4 regions of the Bradyrhizobium sp. SPXBL-02 genome follow, and region 2 is predicted to be linked to each of the others. Evidence: predicted binding sites of a transcription regulator. Region 2 holds the regulator's gene; each other region holds the start of a gene.
The links. Region 2 encodes PhoB, which activates phosphate uptake and scavenging genes when phosphate is short. Its sites were predicted from a motif close to TGTCATNNANCTGTCAT; they were not measured.

Region 1 (3,788 bases), 3.3 Mb from region 2:
CCGCGGGCCCGACAGGATCTCGATCTTCACCGCGCAGATGCGCTCGGCCTTGGCGATGAAATCAGGACCGTTGGAGGCGTCGCGGCACGCCGCGGTCGCGATCGCGAACACGCGTCCGACCTGCATCACCCGGCAGAGCGCGCGAAACCGTTTCAGCGAGGTCAGCGCCTTGTCGACGGCGTCGGGCGCAAGCAGGCCCGTGCTCTGCACCTCGCGTCCGAGGCCGCACAGCGTCTTCTCGTTGAAGATCGGGATGAGGCTGCGCGCCAGCGCCTCGTAGACGACGAGGCGGACCGAGTTGGAGCCGATGTCGATAACCGCGACGCTCGAGCCGCGCTTGCGCGGCCGCTTCACGTCGCAAATCCCCGATCAGGATTGATGGCGTTCGTTCCGGCGCGTGAGACGACGCGGCGAGGATTCCTTGAGCGACTTTCCACGGCCAGACAGACTCGGATTCGTCATGAAGTAGTTGTGGACGTTGAAAGGCTCCTCGCCCTTCGCGGTCTTCATACGCGTTGAAGACCCATCCGGCAACAACTGCCAGCTCTGCTCATTGTCCTTCAGGTTCGCGACCATAATCTGTTCGAGAACCTGCTGATGCACCGTCGGATTTTGCAGCGGACACAGCACCTCGACGCGGCGGTCGAGGTTTCGCGGCATCATGTCGGCAGAGGAGATATACACAGCCGCTTTCGCGCTCGGCAGGCCCTGGCCCATGCCGAAGCAGTAGATTCGGCCATGTTCCAGGAAGCGGCCGATGATCGACTTGACGCGGATGTTCTCCGACAGGCCGGGAATGCCGGGCCTGAGGCAGCAGATACCGCGCACCACGAGCTCGACCTGGACGCCGGCCTGGGACGCCTCGTAGAGCGCATCGATGATGTCGGGGTCGACCAGCGCATTCATCTTCATCCAGACCGCGCCCGGACGGCCGTGCCGCGCATGCGCGGTCTCGCCCTGGATGTGCTCGATGATGCGCTTGCGCAAGGTCAGCGGCGACACGGCCATCTTTTCCAGATCGCTCGGCGCGGCATAGCCGGTGATGAAATTGAACACGCGTGCGGCATCGCGGCCGATGGTCGGGTCCGAGGTGAAGTAGGAAAGGTCGGTGTAGATGCGCGCGGTGACCGGGTGATAGTTGCCGGTGCCGGTGTGGACGTAGGTCGTCAGGCTGCCGCCCTCGCGGCGCACCACCATCGAGAGCTTTGCGTGCGTCTTCAGTTCGAGGAAGCCGTAGACGACCTGCACGCCGGCGCGTTCGAGATCGCGCGCCCAGCGGATGTTGGCTTCCTCGTCGAACCGCGCTTTCAGCTCGATCAGTGCAGTGACGGATTTGCCGGCTTCAGCCGCTTCGGCGAGCGCGCGCACGATCGGTGAGTTGTTGGAGGTGCGGTAGAGGGTCTGCTTGATCGCGACGACATCGGGGTCGCGCGTGGCCTGCTGCAGGAACTGCACGACGACGTCGAACGACTCATAGGGATGATGGACGATCAGGTCCTTCTGCCGGATCGCGGCAAAGATGTCACCGCCATGCTCGCGCACGCGTTCGGGATGGCGCGGCACGTAAGGGGTGAATTCGAGGTCGGGGCGGTCGAGCCGGGTCAGCTGCGAGAGCTCGTTCATCGCCTGCACGCCGTCGACCAGGAACACCTCGTCGTCGGCGGCCGAGAGCGCGTGCTGCACGAAGCTGCGCAGCTCCTCCGGCATCTTGGCGTCGATCTCGAGCCGGATCACCGATCCGCGGCGGCGGCGCTTCAGCGCGGTCTCGAACAGGCGGACGAGGTCTTCGGCCTCTTCCTCGATTTCGAGCTCGGAGTCGCGAATGATCCGGAAGGCGCCATGGCCGTGCAGATTGTAGCCGGGGAACAGGCGATTGATGAACAGGGCGGTGGCCTGTTCCAGCGAGATCAGGCGCACCGTGCCCTCCGCCGGCAGGCGGATGAAGCGGTCGATCTTGCCGGGCATGCGGATCAGCGCGTTCATCTGCTTGCCGTCGGCGGCGCGCGTGAGGTGCAGCGCGATGGTGAAGCCGAGGCTCGGAATGAACGGGAAGGGGTGGGCCGGATCGATCGCCAGCGGCGTCAGCAGCGGGAACACGTTGTTGAGGAAGTAGTCCTCGATCCAGGTCCGTTCAGCCTTGGTGACGTCCTTGCCGTCGACCAGCACGATGCCGACATCGGCCAGCGTGCCGCGCAGGTCGCGCCAGATCGCCTGCTGGTCGGAGGCGAGCTGGGAGACGGTGCGGTTGATCAGCGCGAGCTGCTCGGACGGCGTCAGGCCGTCGGGGCTGCGTTCGGCAATGCCCTCGCGCACCTGGGCCTTGATGCCGGCAACGCGGACCATGAAGAACTCGTCGAGGTTATTCGCCGAAATCGACAGGAATCGCACCCGCTCCAGCACGGGGTGGCTGGGGTTGACCGATTCCTCCAGGACGCGGCGGTTGAAATGCAGCCAGGACAGCTCGCGGTTGATGAACCGCTCGGGGCTGGACGCGATTGCCGGGAGGCCCTCGGTTTCCGGGGCTTTCTCTTTGGTTTCAAGAGCTTGCGCAGAGTCCATCAGAAGTCGGTCCATCCAGTTCACCCAATTGCGACTTAAGCGCAAAATCGGCGGGAGCATGTGTTAGAGCGATGACGTTTCGATGACATTGATGTTCCGCCGCCGCCCCGCGTCAAGCGGGCTTCAGGGAGGCCTGCGAGCCGGTCAGGCGTCCCGGAGCAGCTCGGCGGCCAGTGCCCGGGTGACGGGACGGCCGAGCCGCAGGGCTTCGCTGTCGAGCAACTCGATGGCCCGCCGGGCGGCGGCCGAGGACCGTTCCAGGCGGTTGGCGAGGTAGCCGACCACGCTCTCGTCCACATTGAGCTGGCGGTCGGCGCAGAACTTGACGATGAGGCCGCGGAACAGCTGGTCGTCGGGCAGCAGCAGCGTGACCACCGGAACGGCCCGCAGGCGCGAGCGCAGGTCGCGAAGCTCGATCTGAAGCGCGGCCGGTGCCTCGCGCCCGGTGAAGAGGAGGTAGGCGCCGTCCTCGCGGCCGAGATTCATCAGGTGAAACAGGGCGCGCTCGTCGAAGTCCCCAGCCTTGAGATCCTCGACCACTAGCGCGCCGGTGGCGAGCGCGCCGGGCACGGCCGCCGCGGTCAGCGCATTGGCGGTGGTCGAACGGGCGCCAGCGTCCTCGGCCCAGATCGCGGCGAGATGGCTCTTGCCGCTGCCCTCCGGGCCCGCCAGCCACATGATCCGGTTCGGCCATTCCGGCCAGCTGTCGATCAGGCCGAGACCGGCCGCGTTGGCGGGGCCTTCGAGGAAGTTGTCCCGGCTGAGGCTCTCCGCATGCGGAAGTGCAAACGCCAATTGTCGGGGATGAACGCGGCCTGCCACGCTTGCTTTGCTCCATGCCGGCGCGCCGGCCGGTTCGAAGAGAATTCGATTTGATCGAGCGGAGATGGCCTTTACGAGGCCGCTTCCACTTTCATTTGGCCTCGATCGTGCTCATGTGCCGCAGCCACTCGACGAGATAGAGCGACACGGAGGAGAGCGTGAGGACCGTGACGAGACCCATCAGGATGATATCATAGGGCGCGGGCTTGAAGCCGAAGGCAAGCGCCGCCAGCACCAGGGCTGCGAACGCCACTTGCGCGACCGTGTTGAGCTTGGACACTTTCGACGGCTTCATCTCGACCGGCCGGTCGAACAGCCAGGACACGATCACGGCGGCGACGATCATGATGTCGCGCGAGACCACCAGGATCACGATCCAGCGCGGGATCGCGCCCCAGATGCCGAGC
Region 2 (3,788 bases):
CCGGTCGTCGTGCGCACCACGGAGGACATGCTGCTGCTGGTGCCGAATCCGCTGCGCGAGGCGGCCTCTGCGCTCGGCCTGCCGCGCTCGCTGGTGATCAAGCGCATCGCCTATCGTGCCGCGCGTTCCGGCCTCATCACCGGCGTGCTGCTGGCGACCGCCCGCGTCGCGGGCGAGACCGCACCGCTGTTGTTCACGGCGCTGTCGAACCAGTTCTTCAGCCTCGGCCTGAACAAGACGATGGCGAACCTACCTGTCACCATCAACAACTTCGTGCAGAGCCCCTACGAATATTGGAAGCAACTCGCCTGGAGCGGCGCGCTGCTCATCACCCTGACCGTGCTTGCCCTGAACATTGGCGCGCGCATCCTTGGCGCCGAGAGGACTGCAAAATGAGTGAAATGTCTGTTTCCGTCAGCGCGCCGACCGTTCATCCCGGCTCGCAGCCGCTGCCCGAGGCGCCCGCCAAGGTCACCGCGCGCAACCTGAATTTCTACTACGGTGAGCACCACGCGCTGAAGAACATCAATCTGACGCTCGGCACCAACCGCGTCACGGCGTTCATCGGCCCGTCGGGCTGCGGCAAGTCCACCCTGCTGCGCATCTTCAACCGGATGTACGACCTCTATCCGGGCCAGCGCGCCACCGGCCAGCTGCTGCTCGACCAGACCAACATCCTCGACGCCAAGCTGGACCTCAACCTGTTGCGGGCCCGGGTCGGCATGGTGTTCCAGAAGCCGACGCCGTTCCCGATGACGATCTACGAGAACATCGCCTTCGGCATTCGTCTGTACGAGAAGATCTCGAAGTCCGAGATGGACGGCCGCGTCGAGAAGGCGCTGCGCGGCGGCGCGCTGTGGAACGAGGTCAAGGACAAGCTCAATGCCTCCGGCCTGTCGCTCTCCGGCGGCCAGCAGCAGCGCCTCTGCATCGCCCGCACCGTCGCGGTGCGGCCCGAGGTGATCCTGTTCGACGAGCCTTGCTCGGCGCTCGACCCGATCTCGACCGCCAAGGTCGAGGAGCTGATCCAGGAATTGTCCGAGAACTACACGATCGCGATCGTCACCCACAACATGCAGCAGGCGGCGCGCGTCTCCGACAAGACCGCCTTCATGTATCTCGGCGAGCTGATCGAGTTCGACGACACCAGCAAGATCTTCACGTCGCCGAGCGATCGGCGCACGCAGGATTACATCACCGGCCGGTTCGGCTGAGGAGACGGAATATGGGTTCTGAACATACCGTAAAGGCCTTCGACAGCGACCTTCAGGAGCTCACTCGCCTGGTCGCCGAGATGGGCGGCATCGCCGAGCGCATGATCGTCGATTCCGTCGACGCGCTGATCCGCCGCGACGTGGCACTCGGCCAGCGCGTCGTCACCACCGACGCCGATCTCGACGCGCTGCAGAAGCGCATCGAGGAGCGTGCCGTGCTCACCATCGCCCGCCGCCAGCCGATGGCCGTCGACCTGCGCGAGATCGTCGGCGCCATGCGCGTTGCGACCGATCTCGAGCGCATCGGCGATCTTGCCAAGAACATGGGCAAGCGCGTCGCGGCGCTGGAGACGGACTTCCATCCGCTCAAGCTGTTCCGCGGCCTGGAGCACATGACCGACCTCGTGCAGCAGCAGGTCAAGAGCGTGCTCGACGCCTATGCCGCGCACGATTTGCCGGCGGCGATGGCGGTGTGGAAGGGCGACGAGGAAGTCGACGCCATCTGCACCTCGCTGTTCCGCGAGCTCCTCACCTACATGATGGAGGATCCGCGCAACATCTCGTTCTGCATCCACCTGATGTTCTGTGCCAAGAACATCGAGCGGATCGGCGACCACGCCACCAACATCGCCGAGACCGTGTTCTACATGATCGAGGGCCAGGCGATCACCGACAAGCGGCCGAAGGGCGACATGACGACCTTCGCCACGACGGTGCCGAATACCTAAGGAGCGACGACAACATGGGCGCACGCATTATGGTGGTAGAGGACGAGGAAGCTCTCACCGAGCTTCTCCGCTACAACCTCGAAGGCGACGGCTATGACGTCGAGACGGTGATGCGCGGCGACGACGCCGACACCCGCCTCAAGGAGCACATTCCCGATCTGATCGTGCTCGACTGGATGCTGCCGGGCCTGTCGGGCATCGAGCTGTGCCGGCGGCTTCGGACCCGTCCCGAGACCAAGCAGCTGCCGATCATCATGCTCACTGCGCGCGGCGAGGAGAGCGAGCGGGTACGGGGCCTCGCAACCGGCGCCGACGATTACATCGTCAAGCCGTTCTCGGTGCCGGAGCTGCTCGCGCGCGTGAAGGGTCTGCTCAGGCGCGCCAGCCCCGAGCGGCTCGCCACCGTGCTCGCCTATGGCGACATCGAGCTCGACCGCGACAAGCGCCGCGTGGCGCGCTCGGGCCGGCCGATCGATCTCGGCCCGACCGAATATCGCCTATTGGAGTTCTTCCTGGAGCATCCCGGCCGCGTGTTCTCGCGCGAGCAGCTGCTCGATAGCGTCTGGGGCCGCGACATCTATATCGATGAGCGTACCGTCGACGTCCATATCGGCCGCCTGCGCAAGCTGCTCAATCTCGGCCGCGAGCAGGACCCGATCCGCACCGTCCGCGGCGCCGGCTACGCGCTGGATGATCGCTTCGCGAAGGCCGAGCAGACGTAAGATCTGCGAGCTGTTGGTGTGGTGAGCTGCGGCTACACCCTCAACCGTCATCCCGGGGCGCGCCCAGCGCGAGCCCGGGATCTCAGCGCGAGCGCTTGCGCTCGTCGCGATCAACCACAGGACGTGGTTTGACGATGACTCGGAGTGACCATCTCGCGCAACGATCGCGCCCTGTGGTTATGGATCCCCGCCTTCGCGGGGATGGCACCGAGTGAGTTCAGCCGTCATCGTGTGACGGCTGCCGTATGTGCAGCCAACTAATTCCGCAAGCTCAGCGCGTGCTCGGCTTCGCCGGTGCGCGACGGCGGTCCGCTGCGGGCTGATAGGCCACGCGCGAATGCTGGGCGCAATAGGGCAGGCCCGAGAGCGCCTTGCCGCCGCAGAAGAAGAAATCCGGGCTCGATGGATCGCCGACCGGCCAGTGGCACGTCGCCTCGTTCAATTCCAGCAGCGACAGGCGCTGGCTCATCGGCACCACGTTGTCGTAGGTAACCGGCTCGGCTTCCACCTCGACCTCGAAGGCCTGCGCCAGCGCGGTGTTGCCGCGCGCAACGGGTCGCGTCACCCGCATCATGTGCTGCGCGGGCCGTGCCTTGCGCGGCCGCGGCGCTGCCGATGAAGGGCTCTTGGCGCGGCCGGACAGGCCGAGCCGGTGCACCTTGCCGATCACGGCATTGCGGGTCACATTGCCGAGCTCCGCCGCGATCTGGCTGGCCGAAAGTCCGGCCTCCCAGAGCTTCTTCAGCTGCTCGACGCGATCATCGGACCAGGTCAAAACCGTCATTGCACCCTTTCCCTCGCAGCGCGCCTGCCATCCTGGAGCCTTCGCCGCGATTGCCTAAAGCCTTGAAAAACCCGTGCCGCCAGAATCCCTTAAGGCTCGCCGGGCGCGCTCAAGACGCCCGAACGTTTACGCCGGTACATGAGGACTTTTGGGATCAGAACTGCTGCACGAGATGTCGTATCTGACAGTCCAAACGCTACAATATGGCGTGACTCCCGCGCAAGAGTCCGCCGACTCGCTTCCACATGTTCCGTGGTGAAAAACCCGCAAAATCGGCACCGCAAGACTACGGATTCAGCGTTTCGCGAGGCTTTCCGGGCGGCATTGACACCCGTCTTTC
Region 3 (3,788 bases), 2.3 Mb from region 2:
CTCGGCAAAATTCGTCGAGCTCGCGAAGGCGGCGATCCTGCACCGCGACGGCGAGCGCTTTGCGATCCTCTATCGCCTGCTGTTCCGGCTGAAGGACAACCACGATCTCATCGAGGTCGCGACAGACCCCGATGTCGCGCAGGTCACGGCCATGGCGAAAGCGGTCTATCGCGACGAGCACAAGATGCATGCCTTCGTGCGCTTCCGCGAGATCGGCCGGGAACGCCAGGCGCATTACGTCGCATGGTTCGAGCCGGAGCATCACATCGTCGAGCTCGCCGCGCCGTTCTTCGCCAAGCGTTTTGCCGACATGCCCTGGTCGATCCTGACCCCGGACCTCTGCGCGCATTGGGACGGCCACGCGCTCTCGTTCACGCCGGGCGTCAGCAAGAGCGAGGCGCCGGGCGAAGACCGGCTCGAGGAAACCTGGCGGCGCTACTATGCCAGCATCTTCAATCCGGCCCGGCTCAAGGTGAAGGCGATGCAGGCCGAGATGCCGAAGAAATATTGGAGGAACCTGCCCGAGGCTTCGATCATTAAGCCCTTGATCGAGGACGCCGAACGCATGACCGGTGCCATGATCGCCAATGCCGCAACCGATCCGCATAAGCCTCAGAAGCGGCCGGAGGCTCCGATGAAACGCAAGCCAGCTGCCGACGATCTCGATGGGCTCCGCGAGGAAGCCGCCCATTGCCGCGCCTGCCATCTCTACAAGGACGCGACGCAGACCGTGTTCGGCGAAGGCCCCGAGAATGCCAACATCATGCTGGTCGGCGAGCAGCCCGGCGACAAGGAAGACCTCGCCGGTCACCCCTTCGTCGGTCCGGCCGGCCAGATGCTCGACCGTGCGCTTGAGGAAGCCGGCGTCGACCGCAAGAAGGTCTATGTCACCAACGCGGTGAAGCACTTCAAATTCGTGCCGCGCGGAAAGATCCGCCTGCACCAGAAGCCGAACACCCCGGAGATCCGGGCGTGCCGGCAATGGTATGAGCGGGAAGTTTCAGCAATCCAGCCGGATCTCATCGTCGCGATGGGCGCCACCGCCGCGCAAAGCGTGTTCGGCAAGATCACTCCGATCGGCAAGAACCGCGGCCGGTTGATCGATCTTCCCGACGGACGCAAAGCGCTCGTGACGGTGCATCCGTCCTATCTGCTGCGGCTGCCCGATCCCGAAGCCAAGGTGCTGGAGTATCGACGCTTTGTCGAGGACTTGAAGATCGCCGCCGGCTTGCAGAAGAAGGCCGCGCGGGCGGCCTAGGCACTGGCAGGACGACGGCATACTTGCAGGAAAACGGCTTTCGCGCGTCGGTTGTCATCCAGCCTTCAAATCCATCGCGGACAATACCTGGACCTGAAAGTTAAGGGGCGTCCAGATATGACCGATGTAGCATTTGACCGCGCGGTAGCCGATCCCGCGCCGATCCAGCCGGCCTCACGGCCAAATCTCGACAAGGGCTTCAATCCGCTGACGATGATCCTGTTCTTCGGCATCCTCGCCGCGGGCCTGCTGTTCGTCGCCTACAGCATCTATGTCGACGTCAACGCCACCGGCACGCGGGTGACGACCTATCTGCCCTACATCCTTCTGTTCATCGCGCTCCTGATCGCGCTCGGCTTCGAATTCGTCAACGGCTTCCACGACACCGCCAATGCGGTGGCGACCGTGATCTACACCCATTCGCTGCCGGCCGAGGTCGCGGTGATGTGGTCGGGCTTCTTCAACTTCCTCGGCGTGCTCCTGTCCTCCGGCGCGGTCGCCTTCGGCATCGTCTCGCTGCTGCCGGTCGAGCTGATCCTCCAGGTCGGCTCCAGCGCCGGCTTCGCCATGGTATTCGCGCTGCTGATCGCCGCGATCCTGTGGAATCTCGGCACCTGGTTCTTCGGCCTGCCCGCCTCCTCCTCGCACACGCTGATCGGCTCGATCATCGGCGTCGGTATCGCCAACGCCGTCATGCGCGGCCGCGACGGCACCTCGGGCGTGGACTGGACCAAGGCGACCGAGATCGGCTACGCGCTGCTGCTGTCGCCCCTGTTCGGCTTCATCTGCGCCGCCACGCTGTTGCTCGTGCTCAAGTTCATCGTGCGCAACCCGGCGCTCTATTCCGCGCCTGAAGGCAACAAGGCGCCGCCGCTGTGGATCCGCGGCCTCTTGATCGCGACCTGCACCGGCGTCAGCTTCGCGCACGGCTCGAACGACGGCCAGAAGGGCATGGGCCTGATCATGCTGATCCTGATCGGCACCGTGCCGACGGCCTACGCGCTCAACCGCGCGCTGCCGGAATCGCAGGTCGTCCAGTTCCAGAAGACCTCGGATGCCGCCGCCAGGGTGATCTCGGCGAAGGGCGCCGGCCACAGCATCATCGGCGATCCCCGTCCCGCCGTGACGCAGTATATCACGCAGCGCCACATCAACGAGGGGACCTATCCCTCGCTCGCGGTTCTGGTGAAGGACGTCGGCGACCAGGTCGCCAAATACGGCACGCTGAACAAGGTGCCCGCGGAAGCCGTCGGCAACACCCGCAACGACATGTACATGACCTCCGAAGCGATCCGCTTCCTGATGAAGGACAAGGAGAACGATCTCAACAAGGAGGAGATTGCGACCCTGAACGCCTACAAGGGATCGCTCGACGCCGCCACGAAGTTCATCCCGAACTGGGTGAAGATCGCGGTCGCGATCGCGCTCGGCCTCGGCACCATGATCGGTTGGAAACGCATCGTCATCACGGTCGGCGAGAAGATCGGCAAGAGCCATCTCACCTATGCGCAAGGAGCGTCCGCCGAGCTCGTGGCCGCCGCCACGATCGGCGCGGCCGACGTGTTCGGCCTGCCGGTCTCCACCACCCATGTGCTGTCGTCGGGCGTCGCCGGCACCATGGCGGCGAACGGTTCGGGCCTGCAATGGTCGACGATCCGCAACCTGCTGATGGCCTGGGTGCTGACGCTGCCTTGCGCGATCATGCTGTCGGCCACGCTCTACGTGATCTTCTCGCGGATGTTCTGAGAGCCTCTCCCTCTCCCCGTTGTTACGGGGAGAGGGCTGGGGTGACGGGCTCCATCCGAGAAAATGGTGACAGATGGACTCGCGGAGAGTCCCCCTCACCCGGCGCTTCGCGCCGACCTCTCCCCGCAAGCGGGGCGAGGTGAACTAAGACGCCGCGAGCTGCTCCTCGACCAGCTTCACCCAATAGGACGTGCCGTAGACGATAGCCTCGTCGTTGAAATTGTAGGCGGGGTGATGCAGGCCGGCGCTGTCGCCGTTGCCGCAGAAGATGAAGGCGCCGGGCCGCGCTTCGAGCATGTAGGCGAAATCCTCGCCGCCCATCAGCGGCGCCATCTCGTGCACATGGGCCTCGCCCGCGACCTGCGTGGCGATGCGCCGTGCCACCTCGGTCTCAGCCGCGTGGTTGTTCACGACCGGATAATTGCGCTTGTAGTGCAGGTCGATCTTGGCGCCGGTGATCTGCGCCACGCCTGCCACGACTTCATGCACGCGCTTCTCGACCAGCTTGCGCACCTCCGGCGTCAGCGTGCGGATGGTGCCTCTCAGGGTCGCGGTCTGCGGAATGACGTTGCGGGCATTGCCGGCGTGGAATTCGCAGATCGAGATCACCGCCGATTCCAGGGGATCGACGCTGCGCGAGACGATCGACTGCAGCGCCGTGATCACCTGCGCGCCGACCAGAACGGAATCGACGCATTTGTGCGGACGCGCGGCGTGGCCGCCGACGCCTTCGATCATGATGTCGACCTCGTCGGTCGCCGCCATGATGGGGCCTGGGCGGATC
Region 4 (3,788 bases), 580 kb from region 2:
CATCGAGCCGCGCAGCGGCTTGTCCGCCATCACGGCGAGCAGCAGCGCGAACGACAGCGACGACACCGCGATCGCGAACGAGAAGAAGAAGGTGCGCAGGATCGCCTCGAAATAGGCGCGCTCCCTGAACAGCTCGAGATAATTCTCGAACCAGACGAAGCTGGTCGAGAGGCCGAAGGCGTCCTGGAGCAGGAAGGACTGGATCACCGCCTGCAAGGCCGGCCAGTAGAAGAAAATCAGGACGATCGCGAGCTGCGGCGCAACCAGCGCATAGGGCAACAGCTTCGACTGGAAAATGGCTTGCTTTTGCATGATGCCCCAGAGAAGCGGCAGGCCGGCTGACCGGCCTGCCGCTGGTCGCCTTACTTCACGGCGGTCTTTTCGAACTGGCGCAGCATGGTGTTGCCGCGCTCGACGGCGGCGTCCAGCGCCTGCTTGGCGGTCTTCTTCCCCGCCAGTGCCTGCTCGATCTCCTCCGCCCAGACGTCACGGAGCTGCACCATGTTGCCGAGGCGCAGGCCGCGCGAATTCTCGGTCGGCTCCTTGTTGGTCAGCTCGAGCAGCGGCGTCTCGAGATAGGGCTGGTCCTTGTAGAAGCCCTCGGCCTTGGCCTTATCATAGGCCGCCTTGGTGATCGGCAGATAGCCGGAGGCCTTGTGGATGTAGACCTGGCGATCGGTGTCCGAGAGGAAGGTGAGGAACTTCGCGACGCCCTTGTAATCGTCCGCCGGCTTGCCGCCCATCACCCAGAGCGAGGCACCGCCGATGATCGAGTTCTGCGGCGCGCCCTTGGCGTCCGGATAATAGGGCATCGGCACGGCGGTGAAGGCGAACTTGGCCTGCGCCTTGACGTTGCCGAAGAACGCCGACGAGGTCAGGTAGAGCGGGCATTCGCCCGACGTGAAGCGGCCTTCGCCGGTGTTGGTGCGGCCGGCATAGTCGTAGGTCTTGTCCTTCTGGAGCTCGACCAGGTTCTCGAGATGCTTGACCTGGAGCGGCCCGTTGAAGGAGAGCACGGTGTCGAAGCCGTCGAGGCCGTTGGCCTTGGTCGACAGCGGCACGTTGTGCCAGGCGGACAGCTGCTCGAGATTGACCCAGGTGACCCAGGAGTTGGAGAAGCCGCAGGTGGCATGGCCGGCCGCCTTCAGCTTCTTGGCGGCGTCGAACACTTCAGGCCAGGTCTTCGGGATCTCGACATTGGCCTTCTTCAGCTCGTCGAGGTTGACCCACATCACGGTCGACGACGAGTTGAAGGGGAAGGACAGCATCTCGCCTTTCGAGGTCGAGTAGTAGCCGGTGATCGCGGGCAGATAGGCCTTCGGATCGAACTTCTCGCCGGTCTCGGCCATCAGCTTGTAGACCGGCTTCACGGCGCCGGTCGCGGCCATCATGGTGGCGGTGCCGACCTCGAACACCTGCATGATGTGCGGCGCGTTGCCGGCGCGGAACGCGGCGATGCCGGCGTTCATCGTATCGGCGTAGTTGCCCTTGTAGGTCGGGATCACCTTGTAGTCGCTCTGCGTGGCGTTGAAGTCGTTGGCGAGCTTGACGATGACGTCGTTGTTGGCGCCGGTCATCGCGTGCCACCACTGGATTTCGGTCACGGCAAGTGCCGGCGAGGCGCCGAGACCAACCGCGAGCGCGACAGCCGCAGCCGCGCCAAAATGTCGAAGAGCCATCAAGAAAACCTCCCTTGCCCGTCACTAAGAAGCGCTTGCGCTAGCAGCGCCATATGACGTTCACATGACTGTGTAAGCGGGAGAAACGAAAGCAGCAAGCGCCGCCAAATGGGAAGTCGTCAAATAGGCGAACACGGAGCGGTCAGCCAACGCCGTTCGCGCTGCACATGCGTGCGCGCGCCGCAGTGCGGCATTGGTTGATGGGAAGGGTGAGGCCCTTAGCGCTTGCGCTCGGGACCGCAGACCGTGCCTTTTTCGACCATCGCGTCGATCTCGGCCTTGGAGTAGCCGAACTCGCCCAGCACCTCGGCCGCGTGCTGGCTGAATTTCGGCGGCACGCGGCGCAGGCTGGGCTTGCTGCGGTCGAGCCGGATCGGTGAGGCGACGCCCTTGTACCAGTCCTTCTCGATGATATCGCCGCGCGCGATCGTGTGCGGGTTGGTCAGCGCCTGGTCGATCTTCTGCACAGGCCCCGCAGGCAGGCCCGCCGCGAGCAGGCGGTTGCACAGCGGCTCGGCCTCGTGCTGGCTGAACACGGCGGCGAGCTCGGCGCGCAGCGCCTCGCGATTGGCGATGCGGTCCTTGTTGCGGGCAAAGCGCGGATCGGTGCCGAGCTCGGGCTTGCCGATCTCCTTGGCGAGCTTGCGGAAGGTGCCGTCATTGCCGACGCCGATGAAGATGTTGTCGGTCTTGGTCGGGAAGATCGCGTAGGGCACGAGGTTCGGGTGCTCGTTGCCGGTGAGCGAGGGCGGCTTGCCATGCATGAAATAATTCGCGGTGTGCGGATGCATGATGGCAAGGCCGGTCTCGTACAACGTCGTCTCCAGGAACTGGCCCTTGCCCGAACGCTGCCGCTCCGACAGCGCCATCAGGATGCCGATCGCCGCATAGAGGCCGGTGGTGATGTCGACCAGCGGCACGCCGATCCGCATCGGCCCGCTCTCGGGCGAGCCGGTCGCCGCGATCATGCCGGTCATGGCCTGGATGATGGCGTCATAGCCGGGATTGCCGCCGCGCGGGCCGTCGGCGCCGAAGCCGCAGATGCGGCAATGCACGAGGCGCGGATATTTCTTGCTGAGGACGTCGTTGCCGATGCCCCATTTCTCCAGCGTGCCCGGCTTGAAATTCTCGATCAGGACGTCGGCCGTTTCCAGCATCTTCAGCAGCACGACACGCCCGCCTTCGGAGGCGAGGTCGAGGCCGATCGAGCGCTTGTTGCGGTTGATGCCGACGAAATAGGCCGCATCCTCCTCGTGGAACGGAGGGCCCCATTCGCGCACCTCGTCGCCCGCGGGCGGCTCGACCTTGATCACGTCGGCGCCGTGGTCGGCGAGGATCTGGGTGCAGTAGGGACCGCCGAGCACACGCGTGAGATCGATGACGCGCAGTCCGCTCATGGCACCCGTTGCGGCTTCAGAACTCATGCCTTCGCTTCTCCTGTGTCGGTCGTTCGAGCACAGGCCTAGCGAGGTTTGTTTGCGCCAGCAATGGGCCCTCGCGTAGGGCCGCATGCGCGGCTGCGCTGCCATGCCGCGCGGTGGCAAATTCAGTCGGAAGCGGCCGGCCCGAGGGGGATCCCGGGCCAGCCAATCCGTTCTGCCGATCAGACGACCGTCAGGCGAACGTCGACATTGCCGCGCGTGGCATTGGAGTACGGGCACACCTGGTGGGCCCTGGCGACCAGCGCCTCGGCCTCCGCGCGGGCAAGGCCCGGCAGCGAGACGGCAAGATCGATGTCGAGGCCGAAGCCGCCTTCCGAGCGCGGGCCGATGCCGACGGTCGAGGTGACGGAGGCATCGGCCGGAACCTTCGGGCCGCCCTGCGAAGCCACGAACTTCATCGCGCCGATGAAGCAGGCAGCATAGCCGGCCGCGAACAGCTGCTCGGGATTGTTGCCGGCGCCGCCGCCACCGCCGAGCTCCTTCGGCGTGGTGAGTTTGACGTCGAGCGCGCCGTCGAGGGTCGCAGCATGGCCGTCGCGGCCGCCGGTGGCCTTGGCGCTGGTCTTGTAGAGGACGTTCACGGACATTTTCGTCTCCTCGGGTCTTTCCAGGTTGGGGTGTGAGCTTTATCGCAGGCAATTAGATTGCGCGCAATCTAAATCGGCGC

Region 1: the regulator PhoB is predicted to act here: its motif matches at 2,631-2,647, upstream of ACNJYD_RS21625 (RNA degradosome polyphosphate kinase).
Region 3: the regulator PhoB is predicted to act here: its motif matches at 1,311-1,327, upstream of ACNJYD_RS26405 (inorganic phosphate transporter).
Region 4: the regulator PhoB is predicted to act here: its motif matches at 1,733-1,749, upstream of ugpB (sn-glycerol-3-phosphate ABC transporter substrate-binding protein UgpB).

The regions. Positions count from the first base shown of each region.
Region 1 is NZ_CP182474.1:4,601,926-4,605,713, reverse strand. It holds gene ppx (exopolyphosphatase) at 1-354, opposite strand, end outside; gene ACNJYD_RS21625 (RNA degradosome polyphosphate kinase) at 370-2,559, opposite strand; gene ACNJYD_RS21620 (chromosomal replication initiator DnaA) at 2,704-3,381, opposite strand; gene ACNJYD_RS21615 (CDP-alcohol phosphatidyltransferase family protein) at 3,473-3,788, opposite strand, start outside.
Region 2 is NZ_CP182474.1:7,932,699-7,936,486, reverse strand. It holds gene pstA (phosphate ABC transporter permease PstA) at 1-396, shown strand, start outside; gene pstB (phosphate ABC transporter ATP-binding protein PstB) at 393-1,214, shown strand; gene phoU (phosphate signaling complex protein PhoU) at 1,226-1,942, shown strand; gene phoB (phosphate regulon transcriptional regulator PhoB) at 1,957-2,664, shown strand; gene ACNJYD_RS36875 (GcrA family cell cycle regulator) at 2,936-3,448, opposite strand.
Region 3 is NZ_CP182474.1:5,642,472-5,646,259, forward strand. It holds gene ACNJYD_RS26400 (UdgX family uracil-DNA binding protein) at 1-1,258, shown strand, start outside; gene ACNJYD_RS26405 (inorganic phosphate transporter) at 1,376-3,004, shown strand; gene ACNJYD_RS26410 (M20 aminoacylase family protein) at 3,149-3,788, opposite strand, start outside.
Region 4 is NZ_CP182474.1:300,627-304,414, forward strand. It holds gene ugpA (sn-glycerol-3-phosphate ABC transporter permease UgpA) at 1-312, opposite strand, end outside; gene ugpB (sn-glycerol-3-phosphate ABC transporter substrate-binding protein UgpB) at 363-1,679, opposite strand; gene ACNJYD_RS01420 (CaiB/BaiF CoA transferase family protein) at 1,898-3,103, opposite strand; gene ACNJYD_RS01425 (organic hydroperoxide resistance protein) at 3,283-3,708, opposite strand.